2 regions of the Maricaulis sp. CAU 1757 genome follow, and region 2 is predicted to be linked to the other one. Evidence: predicted binding sites of a transcription regulator. Region 2 holds the regulator's gene; the other holds the start of a gene.
What was found. Region 2 encodes LexA, which represses DNA repair genes until DNA is damaged. Its sites were predicted from a motif close to ATGTTCCNCTTGTGTTCC; they were not measured.
Positions count from the first base shown of each region.

Region 1 (8,038 bases), on a different contig from region 2:
TCAAGCGAGCGCCCGGCCCAGAAATCGCGCTCGAAGGCATGCCCCTTCGCGTGCAGGCCGCGCAGTTGCAGCGACTTGTCGATGGCAATGGCCCAGGACCAGACAGACATGAAGGCGAGGACCGCCATGACCGCCTTGACCACCCAGTCGGCACGCATGAACAGGGCAAAAAAACTGAACCCTTCGACCGCCTGCGCGATTTCGACCACACCTGATTCCATGACACACATTCCTTGCCATCAGGCCGGATGCGGGCTCCGGCACCGAATTACATCTTCCCCGTCCGGCGACATGACCGCCGCACCCCGGCACCTCACTGCCACGGCTCGTGCCTCATGCCTAGCGAATGCGGCGAATTTCAGGAAGTGAAAACCCAGCAAGTCGGTCAGTCGTCATCATTGTGCGCCACCGTGTGGGACTCGACTTGCTCGACGACATCCCAGTGCTCGACCACCCGCCCCCCATACATGCGGAACAAGTCGCAGGCCCGGAAAGTCTGGCCATTTTCGTCGAAGCAGGTGAACAGCGCGACGAAGTTGCCCTGAGCGACAAGGTCCTCAATGCCATGATATACAAGCCCCTCGCGCGGCCGGCGGCGGGCGATCAGGTCGTCGAGCCGTTCCGGCCGACAGCATGAGCCGGGGGTGTGCGAGACGAATACGTCGAGGTCCACATACTTGTCGGTCAGGTCAAGTCGTCCCTCGACGCCGACTTCCCTGGCGAAATTTCGGATGACTTCGCGGTTGGCTTCGCTGTCCGCCGGATCCCCCATCGGGTGTTTGGCCGCGGCCAGGGCCAGGCACAGGCAATCACCGGTGCGAAACCTCGACGTGACCTGCCGGCGGACGCGCATCCGCCCCCCCTTGCCGACCCGCACCAAACTCATGGTCAGCCAGACATCGCCCTCACTTTCCGGTTCATGGATAGCGTGAATGAAGGTCGCCGAGCCATCCGTGAGGACCCGAACCACGTCGAACTCGAAATTGGGTGGCGGGGCCGGAACCGGTCCATTTGCGGTTACCGGAGCGCTCCGGCCTACTGGATCATCCAAGGTTTCTGCCCCACTGCCGGAATCGCTTGTTCCGAAATAGAGGGTAGCGACTGCAGGTCAATGCTCAACCTTTGTTTGCTTACGCAACCGCCTTACATCGCCTGATCGATAACCCGGCTGGCCCAGCGCTGTACCATCCAGCGCGGCGGACGCTTGGCCCTTCCGACCGCATCAATGCAAACTGCCTCCACATCGGCCCGCGTGATGCACTCGCCTTCCCGCATCAGGCGCTGGTCGATCATCAACCGGGCGCCGCGAGACGGCCGATATCGGGTCTCGACAATAAGCACATCATCAATGCGCGCCGCGCGATCGAATTCGAGGCTCATGCGACGCACGGCGAATGCCAGTGGCGCCGCGTCTTCCGCCAACTCCGAGTGGTGGATATCCAGCGCTCTGAGGCTCTCCGTCCGGCCGCGCTCGAAGAAATGCAGGTATCGCGCGTGATAGACGATGCCCGAAAAGTCCGTGTCCTCGTAGTAAATCCTGATCGGCAGTCGGTGCACATTGTCATCACCGAAGCGACCGGGATTTGGGAAGAGATCATCTGTCATGCCTACCCTCTATCCGAGTTTGGCCAACCGGGTCGAGTGGGCAGGAGCGGGTTGGTCAGGCCCTAGGTACAGCTATTTGCCGAACAACTGGGTCTGGCCTGTCGCCGGAGTGGTCCCGGATTGCGGCGCCGGCAGGCCAAGATGGTCCCAGGCCCGGGCCGTCGCGAGGCGCCCGCGCGGCGTGCGCTGCAGGAAGCCCTGCTGGATGAGGAAAGGTTCGACCACGTCCTCCAGCGCATCGCGGGCCTCGGCCAGGGCTGCCGCCAGCGTCTCGACCCCCACCGGTCCGCCGGCAAAGCTCTCAAGCAATGCGCGCAGGTAACGACGGTCCAGACTGTCCAACCCCAGTGCGTCGACTTCGAGTCGCTTGAGAGCCCTGTCGGCTACGGGCTGGGATATGGCCGCAGCGCCTTCCGCCTCTGCGAAATCCCGCACCCGGCGAAGCAGCCGCCCGGCGACACGCGGCGTGCCCCGGGCCCGTCGGGCAATCTCGTGCGCCCCGTCCGGGCTGGCTTCGATTCCGAACTTGGCCGCCGCCCGGCCGACGATGAAGGCCAATTCCTCCTCGTCATAGAATTCCAGCCGCACCGGCACTCCGAAACGATCTCGGAGCGGCGTCGCCAGCAGCCCGGCCCTTGTGGTCGCCCCGACCAGGGTGAAAGGCGGCAGCTCAATGCGCACGGTGCGTGCCGAAGGCCCCTCGCCGATCACCAGGTCGAGACAGAAATCCTCCATCGCCGGATAGAGGATCTCCTCAACCGCCGGCGCCAGCCGGTGGATCTCGTCGATGAACAGGACGTCACGCGGTTCCAGATTGGTCAGGATGGCTGCGAGGTCGCCGGCCTTGGCGATCACCGGGCCGGAGGTGGCGCGAAAGCCGACACCCATCTCGCGCGCGACGATCTGCGCCAGCGTGGTCTTGCCAAGACCGGGCGGACCGGAGAGCAGCACATGGTCCAGCGCTTCCTCGCGCCGCCGCGCCGCCTCCACGAAAACCTTGAGGTTGGCGATCGCCGCCTTCTGGCCGACAAAATCGGAGAAGCTGAGCGGACGAAGGGCCCGGTCCCGTCCGTCTCCGGCCTGGGCATCGCGGTCGACCAGCCGGCCATCGTCTTCCGGTGGCGTCGCACTCATGGTGCCAGCTCCTTGAGCGACAGGCGGATCACTTCATTGAGGGGGGCATCGTCGCCCCGGGCCCGCATTACGCCGGCCACGGCCTGACGTGCAAGGCTCTCGTGATAGCCGAGGTTGAGCAGCGCCGAGACGGCATCCTCGCGCGACCGCACTTGCGGTTCGCCCGCCGAAGCTGCTGGCGGCGGGCCGGCACCGGTTTCTGGCGCGTCGTGCACTGGCAGCCCGATGGAGAAGCTGCGGCCGGTCGGCGGCGCTTTGTCCTTCAGCTCGGTGGCGATCCGCGTTGCCAGTTTCGGACCAACGCCCTTGGCGCGGGCAAAGGTCGACTTGTCGCCCAATGCCGCCGCATTGGCAATTTCCGACACCGGCACGGCATCCAGAAGGGCGAAAGCTGCCTTGGCGCCAACGCCCTGGACGTCCTGCAGATGCACGAACCAGGCGCGTTCGGTATCCTCCAGGAAGCCGTACAGCTTGAAGGCATCCTCGCGGACATGGGTCTCGATGTGCAGTGTCACGCCCTGGCCGACCTCAAGTCGCGCCAGGGTGCGCGAGCCGGCTCCCACGAGATAGCCAACCCCGTTCACGTCAAGCACCAGCTCATCAGCACCGAGCGCCGCGACCACACCGGAAAGCAGTCCGATCATGCTGCGCTCCCGAGTCGGCGCTGGGTACGATGGTGAGCGTGGCAAATGGCAATGGCGAGCGCGTCGGCAGCGTCCGCCCTGGCATCCGTGCCTGGCAACAACACACCAATCATCGCGGCGACCTGGTCCTTGCCGGCAGCGCCGGTCCCGACCACGGCCTTCTTGACCAGCCGGGCCGCGTACTCTGCCACCGGCAGGCCCATCTGGGCCGGGGCCAGCAACGCGGCAGCGCGGGCATGACCGAGCTTCAGGGCCGAAGAGGCATTGGCGGCCATGAACGCCTCCTCGATTGCCGCCTCGTGCGGGCGATGGCTGACGACCAACTCGCTGACTGCGCTGAAAATATGCGACAAACGGTCCGAAAGGGGAGCCTGGACCGGCGGACATACGACGCCATGCGCCACGGCCTTGAGCCGACTTCCCTCAACCTCGATCACGCCCCAGCCCATTCTGCGCAGGCCGGGATCAATCCCGAGAATTCTGACCGCTGCACTCATGCCGCCCCCTTGTCCTTGAACAAGCCTTAGCACTGGTTGGCCCACCGGAACAAGACGGGAACGCGGCGCCCGGCCTGGACTGCAGCGCCACGGCATAGCGGCCACGAACGATAATCAGTCTCAATACTGATGAGAAACGATCTCAACTGCGCTTACAAAGTCCTGGAAAGAAGGGAAATTATTATTTCGGCATTTGTTTGACCAGTGACGCTCGCGACGATTAAACTTCTGAAATAGCGTGCTTGTCCCTCGTACGAGCCGGGCACGTATAAAGGGGAGAGACCAATATCATGGCTAAAAAAGGCAAGTTGAGCCGTCGCTCATTCCTGACCCGGGTTGCCGGAGCCGCCGTTGCAACCGGTGCCGCTTCCGTCGTGACCGGAGCCAGTCAGGCGCAGAATTACACCGGGCAAACCGACAGCGACACGGGCTCCTATGCCGACAGTGCCGGCTATGGCCGCACCGGCAGAACCGACAGCGACAGCGGCTCCAATGCCGACCGTGCCGGTTATGGCCGCGGGGCAACCGGCCTCACCGACAGTGATAGCGGCAGCTATGCGGACCAGGCGGGTAATGGCCGCGGAACCAGCGGCATTACCGATAGCGACAGCGGATCCTATGCCGATCAGGCCGGCAATGGCCGGGGCTCCAGCGGCATTACCGACAGCGACACGGGAGGCAATGCGGACGCCGTGGGCAATGGCCGCGGCGGGCGGAGTTGCAGTGACAGCGATACCGGCAGCTATGCAGACCCCGGCGGCCGCGGTCGTCGCTGCTAGAAGCCGGATCATTCAGGGAGGGCCGGATGGCCAAACGTGGAAAACTGAGTCGGCGCTCATTCCTGACCCGGGTCGCCGGGGCCACACTGGCCACCGGGGCGGCTGGCGTCGTCTCCGGTTGTGCGACCACCGGCTATTCCGATGCGGACCCTTACGATCCCGCCGGTGCCGGACGTGGCACCACCGGCTATACCGACACTGACAGTGGCCGCTACAGCGACCCCGCCGGGAATGGCCGCGGCGGAGGCGTTACCGATGCCGATAGCGGCGCCTATGCGGACCCTGTGGGGCGCGGTCGCGGTGGAGGCCACACCGACAGTGACACCGGCAGTTACGCCGATCCGCCCGGCCGGGGACGCGGCTCCAGCGGCATTACCGACAATGACCGAGGGACCTATGCCGATCCATCCGGGCGCGGCCGCGGTGGTCGCGGCTCGGGATATACCGACAGCGACAGCGGACGGTATGCCGATCCGCCCGGTCGCGGACGCAGCGGCACCGGATACACGGACAGCGATTCCGGTGCCTATGCCGATCCGAGCGGCGGTGGCCGGGGTGGCAGCGGGCATACCGACAATGATGCTGGCGCCTACGCCGACCCGGTCGGCGGAGGGCGGAGCCACGGCAATTGCACGGACAGCGACACGGGCTCATACGCCGATCCAGTCCGCGGCGGACGCAGGTGCTAAGCTCGCAAACTGCCGTCTGAAATCCCTTGATTCCTGGCCGTCGCCGGGGGGCGCTCTGGTTTCGCCCCCAGTTAACGGCGCCTGCCAGATCCACCCTGTCATAGCCCGGAGCTCTTCGCCTTGACCTTGAACCACCCCTGGCTCACTGACCCGCTGGGCACGCTCATTGGCCCCGTGACGGCAGAGCGCTATTTTTCCGAGTTCCACGAGAAGAAATCACTGCTCGCGCGACGAGATGATCCGCGGCGCTATGCCGGCCTGCTCTCAATCGACCGCATCGACGACATTATTGCCAACCAGATCCTGGCCTCCGACCAACTCGACATGGCCCGCTCGGAACCGCCGGTCCGGCGTGAGGACTTCACCTTCGAAACCGGCACCATCGATCGCGGCGGCGTGGCCAACCAGTATCGGCGGGGCGCCACAATCATCCTGCCCCAGCTCCATAATTCAGACGCGATTCTGGGCGAGTTCTGCCGGGCGGTCGAGGCTCTCTTCTCGTGCCACGTCCAAACCAACATCTACCTCACCCCGCCCAACAACCAGGGATTCAAGACCCATTACGACGATCACGACGTGTTCGTGATGCAGGTTTCGGGTGAGAAGAAATGGCGTCTATACGAGACCCCGCTCGCCAACCCGTACCGCGGCGAGGGCTTCCGTCCGGGCGACCATGACATCGGTGAGCCATCGGAGGAGTTCGTGCTCAAGGCTGGCGAATGCCTCTATCTGCCTCGCGGGCTCATGCATGATGCGGAAACCCATGGCGAGGTTCCGTCCCTGCACATCACACTTGGCTTGATCGTCAAGACCTGGGCCGACCTGATGCTGGAAGCGGTCTCGGAAGTGGCCCTGCGCCATCCCGCTTTCCGCCAGGCGCTTCCGCCCGGTCACGCCCGCCCGGATTTCGACCGAGCCGGCGCCAGAGCGCAGTTTGCCGAGCTGGCGCGAACCCTCGCGCAGGAGGTCGAACTGGACAGTGCCCTTGATCTGTTCACAGACAATTTCATCCGCTCCCGCCTGCCTTACACGCGCGGAGCCATCTCCGGCATGGCCCTGCCCGACCGGGACGGCCAGAGCTTTGTGCTGCGGCCCTTCGTGCCCTGGCGCCTGGCCGGTGATGACAACCATGTGGTGATCATCACGGCGGGCGGGGAAGTCCGTTTCGCGCCCGAGGCCGAGCCGGGCCTGCACCAATTGCTCGATGGGGGCGAAATCAGCCTGCAGACCTTTGCCGGCCTGGGCGAGGAGGAGGCCCGCTCCACCCTCGCCCGGCTGCACGCTTTCGGCCTTATCGTGCCGCGCTGACGCCTAGCCGGCGAGCAGATCGCGGGCAGTCTGGGCGATGGCATCGGCGGTAATCCCGAAATGCCGGTACAGGTCTTCGGCCGGGGCACTGGCCCCGAACCCGGTCATGCCGACAAAGCCGCCATCGCGCCCGATCACGGTATCCCAGCCATAGCGCAGCGCCGCTTCACTGGCGACGCAGGGCACTCCGGCCGGCAGGACCTGATCTCGGTAAGCAAAATCCTGCTCCAGGAACAGGTCAAGGCACGGGGCCGAAACGACGCGAACCTGACGGCCTTCTTCAGTCAACTTGGCCGCCGCCTCGACCGCCAGGCTGACTTCCGACCCGGTTGCCACCAGCACGACATCCGGCTGGCTGTCGCAGTCCTGCAGGACATAGGCGCCGCGCACCGAGCGATTGTCGCGCCCGTCATCATCACGCAGGAAACGCAGCTTCTGCCGCGACAGGGCCAGCACGCTCGGTCGGTCCGGGGTCTTGAGTGCGATCTCCCAGGCCTCCGCTGTTTCCAGCGCATCGGCCGGGCGGAACACCTGCAGGCCGGGAATGGCGCGCAGGGACGCCAGCGTCTCGACCGGCTGGTGAGTCGGACCATCTTCACCCAGACCGATGGAATCGTGGGTCAGCACATAGATCACCGGCTGCTGCATCAGCGCCGACAGGCGGATCGACGGCCGGCAGTAATCGGCAAACACCAGGAAGGTGGCCACGTGAACCCGGAAACCGCCATGCAGCGCCATGCCATTGGCGCACGCCGCCATGCCGTGTTCGCGCACACCGAAGTGGATATAGCGACCATCGTAATTGCCGCCGCTGACCACCTTTACGTCGGGTGTCTTGGTCAGGTTGGAACCGGACAGGTCGGCCGAACCGCCCACCAGGCCCGGGCACTCGTCGATAATGGCCGCGAGCGTCTTGCCGGAGGCTGCCCGAGATGCCAGGTCCGGGCGGTCCTCGGCGACTTTCTGGCGCCAGGCTTCCAGCGCTGCCAACTCGCCCTGCCCCGGCTCGCCGGAAAGCTGGGCCACGAAATCGTCCGCCTTGTCGGATGCCGCGAGGCGATCCCGCCAGGCCTCATGGGCTTCCGGCGAACCGGCCGCGCGCCAGGCCTCGTAGATATCATCCGGAATGACAAAGGGGTCGTGTGCCCAGCCAATCGCCTTGCGCGTGCCGGCAATCTCCTCATCGCCCAGCGGCGCTCCATGCGATCCGGCCGTGCCGGCCTTGGTCGGGGCCCCCTTGCCGATCTGTGTCCGGCAGGCGATCAGCACCGGCCGGTCGCTGTCTCGCGCCGCTTCCAGGGCCGCGTCGATCGCCTTGAAATCATGCCCGTCAATGCGCGAGACGGCCCAGTTGGCCGCTTCGAAGCGCTTCAGGACATCTG
Region 1 covers NZ_JBTLRI010000003.1:165,530-173,567, reverse strand. Annotated here, with positions in the region: gene tolQ (protein TolQ) at 1-221, opposite strand, end outside; gene ACXYMR_RS09825 (nuclear transport factor 2 family protein) at 386-1,051, opposite strand; gene ybgC (tol-pal system-associated acyl-CoA thioesterase) at 1,144-1,605, opposite strand; gene ruvB (Holliday junction branch migration DNA helicase RuvB) at 1,678-2,739, opposite strand; gene ruvA (Holliday junction branch migration protein RuvA) at 2,736-3,383, opposite strand; gene ruvC (crossover junction endodeoxyribonuclease RuvC) at 3,380-3,880, opposite strand; gene ACXYMR_RS09800 (hypothetical protein) at 4,171-4,659, shown strand; gene ACXYMR_RS09795 (hypothetical protein) at 4,686-5,348, shown strand; gene ACXYMR_RS09790 (cupin domain-containing protein) at 5,469-6,656, shown strand; gene tkt (transketolase) at 6,660-8,038, opposite strand, start outside.
Region 1: the regulator LexA is predicted to act here: its motif matches at 3,927-3,944, upstream of ruvC (crossover junction endodeoxyribonuclease RuvC).

Region 2 (8,038 bases):
TCAGCTATTTCCTGCTGTCTGGTCTCAAGCTGTACAAGCCGAAATACATTTCACTGGTCAACATGGCTGCCGATGCCGAACTGGTGCCCGAATTCCTTCAACAGGACTGTTCGCCAGACAGCCTCTCAGCGGCCGTGGCGGCGTTTCTTGACGATCCGGAGGCGCGGGCTGCGGTCACCGACGCATTGCGTCAGACGACGGCAGGAATGCGCGGAGAGGGGCGGGCCAGCGAGCGGGCGGCGCGCGCGGTGCTGGCAGGACTTGCGCAGGGCTGACGTCGACCTGGGCCGATGACCAATAAAAAAGGCCGCTCCGGACGGGAGCGGCCTTTTCTGCGTCAGATCTGGTCGACCAATCAGCGCTGGTCCGGCGCGGTGTAGTCGCGCGGCGTGGCTCCGGTGAAGAGCTGGCGCGGCCGACCGATTTTCTGGGACGGGTCCTCGATCATCTCCGACCATTGGGCGATCCAGCCGACGGTGCGGGCCAAGGCGAACAGCACGGTGAACATCTCGGTCGGGAAGCCCATCGCCTTCAGGGTGATGCCCGAATAGAAGTCGATGTTCGGGTACAGCTTCTTCTCGACGAAATATTCGTCTTCCAAGGCGATCCGTTCGAGCTCCATGGCGACCTGCAGGGTCGGGTCGTTGCGCACGCCCAGAACGTCCAGGACCTCATGGCAGGTTTCGCGCATGACCTTGGCGCGCGGGTCGTAGTTCTTGTAGACCCGGTGACCGAAGCCCATCAGGCGGAACGGGTCGTTCTTGTCCTTGGCGCGGCGGACATACTCCGGGATCTTGTCGACCGATCCGATCTCGTTGAGCATGTTGAGCGCCGCCTCGTTGGCACCGCCATGGGCAGGGCCCCACAGCGAGGCAATACCGGCCGCGATGCAGGCAAACGGGTTGGCACCCGAGGACCCGGCGAGGCGAACGGTCGAGGTCGAGGCGTTCTGCTCGTGGTCGGCGTGCAGGATGAAGATCTTGTCCATCGCCTTGGCCAGAACGGCATTGGTCTCGTAATCCTCGGCCGGCACGGCAAAGCACATGCGCAGGAAATTGGCCGCATAGTCGAGGTCGTTGCGCGGGCTGATGAAGGGCTGGCCAATGGCATACTTGTAGGCCCGGGCCGCGATGGTCGGCATCTTGGCGATCATCCGGTGGCTGGCAATGGTGCGCGCCTCGGGATCATTGATGTCGGTCGAGTCGTGGTAGAAGGCGGACAGGGCGCCGACCGTGCCGACCATGATGGCCATCGGGTGGGCATCGCGGCGGAACCCGCGGAAAAACTGGTCGAACTGGTCGTGCAGCATCGAGTGGCGGCGGATCGTCCAGTCGAAATCGTCCAACTGTTGCGGCTTGGGCAGTTCGCCGTGCAGCAGCAGGTAACAGACTTCGGTGAAGTTGGAGTTCTCGGCCAACTGGTCGATCGGGTAGCCGCGATAGAGCAGCGTGCCCTCATTGCCGTCGATATAGGTGATCTGGCTCTCACAGCTCGCGGTCGAGGTGAAGCCGGGATCATAGGTGAACATTCCGGTCTGGGCGTAGAGCTTGCGGATGTCGATGACATCCGGCCCGATCTCACCGGAGAGGATCGGCAGTTCCAGGCTCTTGCCGTTATAGTTAAGGGTCGCCGTTCCGTTCGGCTTGGCTTTGTTTTGCATCATCTCATCCCCTGGTGGCGACCGCCGTCAATTGACGGGTGTCATCTGGTCCTTGATACGCTCCAGCGCCTCGTCGCGGCCGATGAAGGCCATGACCTGCGCCAGGTCGGGAGCGGGTGCTCCTGCGGTCAGTGCTGCGCGCAGCGGCTGTCCGATTTTGCCAAAACCGACATCCTCGGCCTCGGCGAAGGCTTTCAATTCCGTACCCAGCGCTTCCTCTGTCCAGCCATCCATTTCGGACAGTCGGGTGAAGAGCCGGTAAAGACGCTGTCTTGCCTCGTCATTCAAGGCTTTGGCGAGTTTGCCCGAGATCGCGAACGGTCGGGGCCTGACGAGGAAGTAGGCCTGGGCGGCCAATTCTTCCAGTGTCGCGGCGCGGGTTTTCAGCACCGGCATGGCCACCAGCAGGCGTTCGCGGACGGTCTCGGTCTCCTCGATGCGGTCTTCTAGCCCAGCCAGGAAGGGCTCGACAAGGTCAGCGAGACGCTGATTGTCGGCCCGTAGCATGTGCTGGCTGTTGATATGATTGAGCTTGTCGATGTCCATTCGGGCCGGGGCCTTGTTCAGCCCGTCCAGACCGAAGGCGTCGCGGGCTTCCTCATCGGAGAAGATTTCCTGGTCGCCATGCGACCAACCCAGACGCAGCAGGTAGTTGCGCAGGCCTTCCGGAAGGTAGCCCATGTCGCGATAGGCCTCGGCGCCAAGGGCCCCATGGCGTTTGGACAGCTTCTTGCCGTCCTGTCCGTGAATCAGCGGTACATGCGCGAATACCGGACGGACCCAGCCCATCGCGTCGTAGATCTGGCTCTGGCGACCGGCATTCACCAGGTGATCATCGCCGCGCACGATGTGGGTGATACCCATGTCGTGATCATCGACAACAACGGCGAGATTGTAGGTTGGCGAGCCGTCGGAACGCAGCAGGATGAGATCGTCAAACTCCTTGGCAGCCCAGCGCACCTGGCCCTGCACGGCGTCGTCGACGACGACATCACTGTCGGGCGCGCGGAAACGGACCACATAGGGCGCGTCGGCCGGGGCGGTGGCCGGGTCGCGGTCGCGCCAGGACGAGCGCAGGGCCCGGCCGGCGGCAAAGGCGGCGTCGCGCTCGACCTGGACTTCGTCCGGGGTCAGATAGCATTTGAACGCCAGGCCGCGGGCCAGCAGTTCCTGGGCCACGTCGGCGTGGCGGTCCGCGCGTTCATACTGGGAGACGACATCACCGTCCCAGTCGAGGCCCATCCAGGTCAATCCGTCGAGGATCGCGTCAACAGCGGCCTGGGTGGAACGGGCCCGGTCGGTATCTTCGATACGCAGGAAGAATTCGCCACCGTGACGCCGGGCGAGAAGCCAGTTGAACAGGGCGGTGCGGGCGCCTCCGATGTGGAGGAAGCCGGTCGGGGACGGCGCAAAGCGCGTCCGGATTTGAGAAGGTTTCTGTTGCACTTGCGAGATCATGCTGCGCTGCGGAAAGGGAAAGTCGTGTTAGCATGGATGTTCGCGCTTGCGATAGACCGAAGGCTGCGTCGTGGCCAGACCCGATGTGATCCGGCCCGCGTTCAGGGTGCGGATAGTCCGCCCGGTACTGGACCTGCTCGCCGGGGCTCCTTCGCTGAGCCCGGTAATCTTCTTCGCGCTTGGATTCATGGGAGGGGCCACGGCTCACCTTGTGTGGCCGGTGGAACCGTCCGGTATGGAGCAGCTGCTCTTCGTGGTGTCGCTGGCGGCCACTCCACTGGCGCTGGTCGCAGCCAGGCGCACTCGGGCCGCAATCCTGGTGTGTCCTGTGATCCTCGGTCTGGTGCTTGGCGGTTGGCGCTGTGAGGTGCGGCTGGCGTATCTCGGCCGCCAGCCCGTGCTCGAAACGTCCGGCGATGCGGTCGAGATCGAGGGCTGGCTGGAAGCCGTCGAGCACACCGGTAGCGGCCGTCCACGCCTGGTCATACGGGTCCCCGATCACGGCCCGGGCTTGCGCGTCCGGGTGCGCGGGCGGGCGGGGGATCTATTGCCCGGCGACGCAGTTCGGGTGCGGGCGGTCCTCGCCGCGCCGCGCGGAGCGGCAGTCCCAGGCGGTTTTGATTTCGCTTTCCACGCCATGAGCCGCGGCCTGATCGGCACCGGATTTGCCATAGCCCCACCTGTGCCGGTGCCGCAGCGCTGGGAAGGCTCACCCGCGCGCTGGCTGGTCGCCTGGCGATGGCGGATCGCGGAACGCATCCGCGGGCATTTGCCGGACCGGCGCGGCGCTTTGGCAGCCGCCTTGCTGACCGGCGATCGCTCGGCGCTCGATGCGCGCGATGTGGACGCTTTGCGCAATGCCGGACTGGGGCATCTGCTGGCGATCTCGGGCCTGCACATGGCCTTGCTGGCCGGCGGGGTGTTCTTCGCCGTGCGTGCCGGGCTCGCTCTGATAACGGGGTGGGCGGCGGCACATGATGCGTCGCGGCCGGCGGCCCTCATCGCCCTGCTGGCAGCCTCGGCCTATCTCGCCCTGTCGGGGGCAGCGATCCCGACCCAGCGCGCCTACATCATGGCGGCGACCCTGTTCGGGGCCGTCTTGCTGCGGCGGCGGGGCGTGTCCCTGCACACGCTCGCCATCGCCTTGCTGATCGTGCTGGGGCGAACGCCGGAGGCGGTAATTTCGGTCGGTTTCCAGATGTCCTTTGCCGCTGTTGCCGCTCTGATCGTGGCGGCGCGGCACTGGCAATTGCATCGGCCGGCCGCAGCGCCTTTCGCTCCCTTGCGCCCGCTCCGGCTTTTTTTCGGGGGTCTGGCATCGACTAGCCTGATCGCCGGGCTGGCGACCGGCGGGTTCGCGGCCTTCCATTTCAACCGCATCGCCAGTTTCGGACTGGCCGGCAACATGCTGGCCATGCCGGTCTTCACCCTGGTGGTCATGCCGGCCGGTATCCTGTCGCTCTTCCTGCTGCCGATGGGTCTTGAGGGCCTGCCGCTTTGGGTGATGGGGCAGGGCATTGCTCTGGTGTTGTGGGCGGCGCACACCGTGGCCGCATGGCCAGGCGCGCTGCGGACGGTCGCGGCGGCCCCCGACTGGGTGTTTGTGCTCTACGCGGCAGGTTTTGTGGTGCTGGTTCTCGGGGATGCGCGGGCCCGCCTGGTGGGACTTGGCCTGATGGCTGTCGTGGCGTTGGGCTGGGTGACGCGGACGGGGCCTGACCTCTATGTCAGTGAGAGTGCGGTGGCGGTGGCGCGCAATGCCGCCGGCGAGTGGCAGGTCAGTGACCGCCGGAGGGGCCGGTTTGCCGTGCGGGTCTTTCTCGAGCGTGAAGCGGTGCGTGAGCCGGCCGGGGCAATGCCGAGGCGCTGTGATGAGCTGGGCTGCGTGGCACATGCCGGACCGCTGGAGATTGCGCAGCCGGCCGCTTTCGAAGCGCTGGAAGAGGATTGCCGGCGCAGCACCGTTATCGTCACCCGGCTCGTCGTGCCGGCGCATCTCGTGCGTGGCTGCGACGCGCTGATGTTCGACGGAGAGGATCTGGCCCGCCACGGTGCCGCCCTGGTCTGGCTTGATGGGCAGGGGCAGCCGGCGCGCATACGCCGCGTCCGGCCGCCTGGAGACGGGCGTGCCTGGCAGCGCTCCTGAAACAGGGTGCGTCAGAGAAGCCTAGTGGTAACGGCGGATAAGGCCGACCAGCTGGCCCTGCACCTTGACCCGGTCGGGACCGAAAATCCGGGTTTCATATTCCGGATTGGCAGCCTCCAGGGCGATCGAGCCACCTTTCTTGCGCAGCCGCTTGAGCGTGGCTTCCTCGTCATCGACCAGGGCGACCACGATATCGCCGCTATCCGCAGACTGGCAGCGCCGGATCAACACGGTGTCACCATCCATGATGCCGGCCTCGATCATCGAATCACCTTTGACGGTCAGGGCAAAGTGTTCGCCCCCGGACAGCATGTCGGACGGCACCGGGATACGATCGGTCTCATGCTGGATGGCGGAAATCGGGACACCGGCCGCGATGCGCCCGAGCAGCGGTACTTCCACCGTGCTGTCGCGCGGTTCCGGTTCCGCAGACTTGTTGAAGTTGGCACGCACGACGTTGGGACCGAGCTCCGCGCCGCCAGCCTGGGCTTCCGGGGGCAGGGCGGCAGCCGCCGACTCGGGCAGTTTGATGACTTCCAGGGCGCGGGCACGGTGGGCCAGACGGCGGATGAAGCCGCGCTCTTCCAGTGCGGTGATGAGGCGGTGCACGCCGGACTTGGACGCCAGGTTGAGGGCCCCCTTCATCTCGTCAAAGGACGGCGAAACGCCCGTCTCGCGAATCCGTTTGTGGATGAACAGGAGAAGTTCGTTTTGCTTGCGCGTCAGCACGTCGGGCCCCTTCACTTCGTGCGGCATGTTCCGCGCAGTAGGCGCGGAACAAACCGGGAATAGCTCGTATGTTCTATAAGTGTTCCTTTTCGGCGTCAAGCCGCCTGCCGGTGGCCTTCAATGACCAGAAGGCGGGGCCAGAAGGGCGCGGGTTGCAGCCTCCACATCGTCCTGACGCATCAGGCTTTCACCGACCAGCAGGGCGCGGGCGCCCGCACGTTCCAGACGGCGGGCGTCGGCGGCACCGGTAATGCCGCTCTCGCCAACCAGGAGGATATCCGGCCCGGCCATGGGGGCGAGGCGCTCGAAGGTTTCAAGCCGGGTCTCGAAGGAGCGCAGGTCGCGGTTGTTGATCCCGATCAGCCGGGAGGACAGGGCGAGGGCACGCTCCATCTCGGCTTCGTCGTGCACCTCGACCAGCGCATCCATGCGCCAGCGCCCGGCGGCATCGATCAGGCGCCTGGCGGTGTCGTCGTCGACGGCGGCCAGGATGACCAGGATGGCGTCGGCACCGAGCGCGCGGGCTTCGGTGACCTGGTAGGGATCATAGAGAAAGTCTTTGCGCAGGGCTGGCAGGTCGACCGCGTCGTGGGCGGCCGTGAGGTAGGCGTCGGCGCCCTGGAAGCTAGGCGTGTCGGTAAGCACGGACAGGCAATGCGCGCCGCCTGCCTGATAGGCCCGGGCGAGGGCGGGTGGGTCGAAGTCGGCGCGGATCAGGCCCTTTGACGGGCTGGCTTTCTTGATCTCGGCAATGAGGCCCAACTGGCCGGAGCGATGCGCATGGCCGAGCGCCCGGTGGAAGCCGCGCGGGGCCACCATGTCATTGGCACGGGCGGCCAGTTCAGGCTCGCTGCGTCGGGCTTTGCACGCTTCAATGTGCTCGCGCTTGTATTGCTCGATGCGGGCCAGCGTGTCGGGTGTCGATGCCGTCATCTCAGGCCTCTCCATTCGTGATGGCGATCAGGCGGGCCAGCACGTCGCGGGCGCGGCCACTGTCGATGGCTTGACCCGCGAGCTCCACGCCTTGCGGGATCGTCGCGGCGTGACCGGACACGACCAGTGCTGCGCCGGCATTGACCAGGACGATATCGCGGAACGCGCCTGCCTTGCCGTCGAGCATGAGACGGATCGCTCCGGCATTGTGCTCGGGCGTGCCGCCCTTGAGGTCGGCCTCGCTTGCCGTCGCAATGCCGGCTTCCTCCGGGTGGAAGGTAAAGCGGCGAATTTCGCCGTGGCGAAGCTCGACCAGATCGGTGGTGGTCGTGGTGGTGATCTCGTCGAGCCCGTCCCGACCGCACATGACAAGGGCGTTTTCGCAGCCCAGCAGGTCGAGGGCATGGGCCATCGGCTCCAGCCAGCGCTTGTCATAGACGCCCAGCAATTGGCGAGTCACTCCGGCCGGGTTGGCGAGCGGGCCCAGCAGGTTGAAAATGGTGCGCACCCCCAGGGCCTTGCGCACTGGTGCCACGTGCCGCACGGCGGAATGGTGGGCGGGGGCAAACAGGAAACCGATACCGGTTTGCTGCAGCGCCTGTTCGACCCGGCTGGCGGGGCCGTCGAGTTGCAGGCCGAGGGCGGCCAACACATCTGACGAGCCGGACTTCGACGAGGCGGCGCGATTGCCGTGCTTGGCGACCACGGCGCCGGCGCCGGCGGCAACGATGGCGGCAGCCGTGGAGATATTGTAGGCCCCCTTGCCGTCGCCCCCGGTTCCGCACGTGTCGATGGCGCCGGTCGGGGCGCTGATGCGAGTCATGCGGGCACGCAGGGCCCGCGCTCCGACGACGATGTCTTGGGGACGCTCTCCCAGTGCAGCGAGACCCATGAGCAGTCCGGCAATCGAAATGTCGTCGGCTTCGCCATCCATGAGCGCGTCGAAGGCGCCGGCCAGGTCTTCGGAATTGGGGTGCTGATTCTGGCTCAGGACGGCCAGGCATCGGGCAAGTGCGGTCATTGCCTGTCTTCTGCTTGTCTGCGGAATCGAAAGGGCGAGGCTAGTCGAGCCCACGCCATCGATGGTCCGGGCGCCGGTATCGAACGCGCGC
Region 2 covers NZ_JBTLRI010000002.1:481,963-490,000, reverse strand. Annotated here, with positions in the region: gene lpxB (lipid-A-disaccharide synthase) at 1-275, shown strand, start outside; gene gltA (citrate synthase) at 356-1,660, opposite strand; gene gltX (glutamate--tRNA ligase) at 1,688-3,118, opposite strand; gene ACXYMR_RS08595 (ComEC/Rec2 family competence protein) at 3,354-5,264, shown strand; gene lexA (transcriptional repressor LexA) at 5,286-5,993, opposite strand; gene trpC (indole-3-glycerol phosphate synthase TrpC) at 6,111-6,926, opposite strand; gene trpD (anthranilate phosphoribosyltransferase) at 6,928-7,947, opposite strand.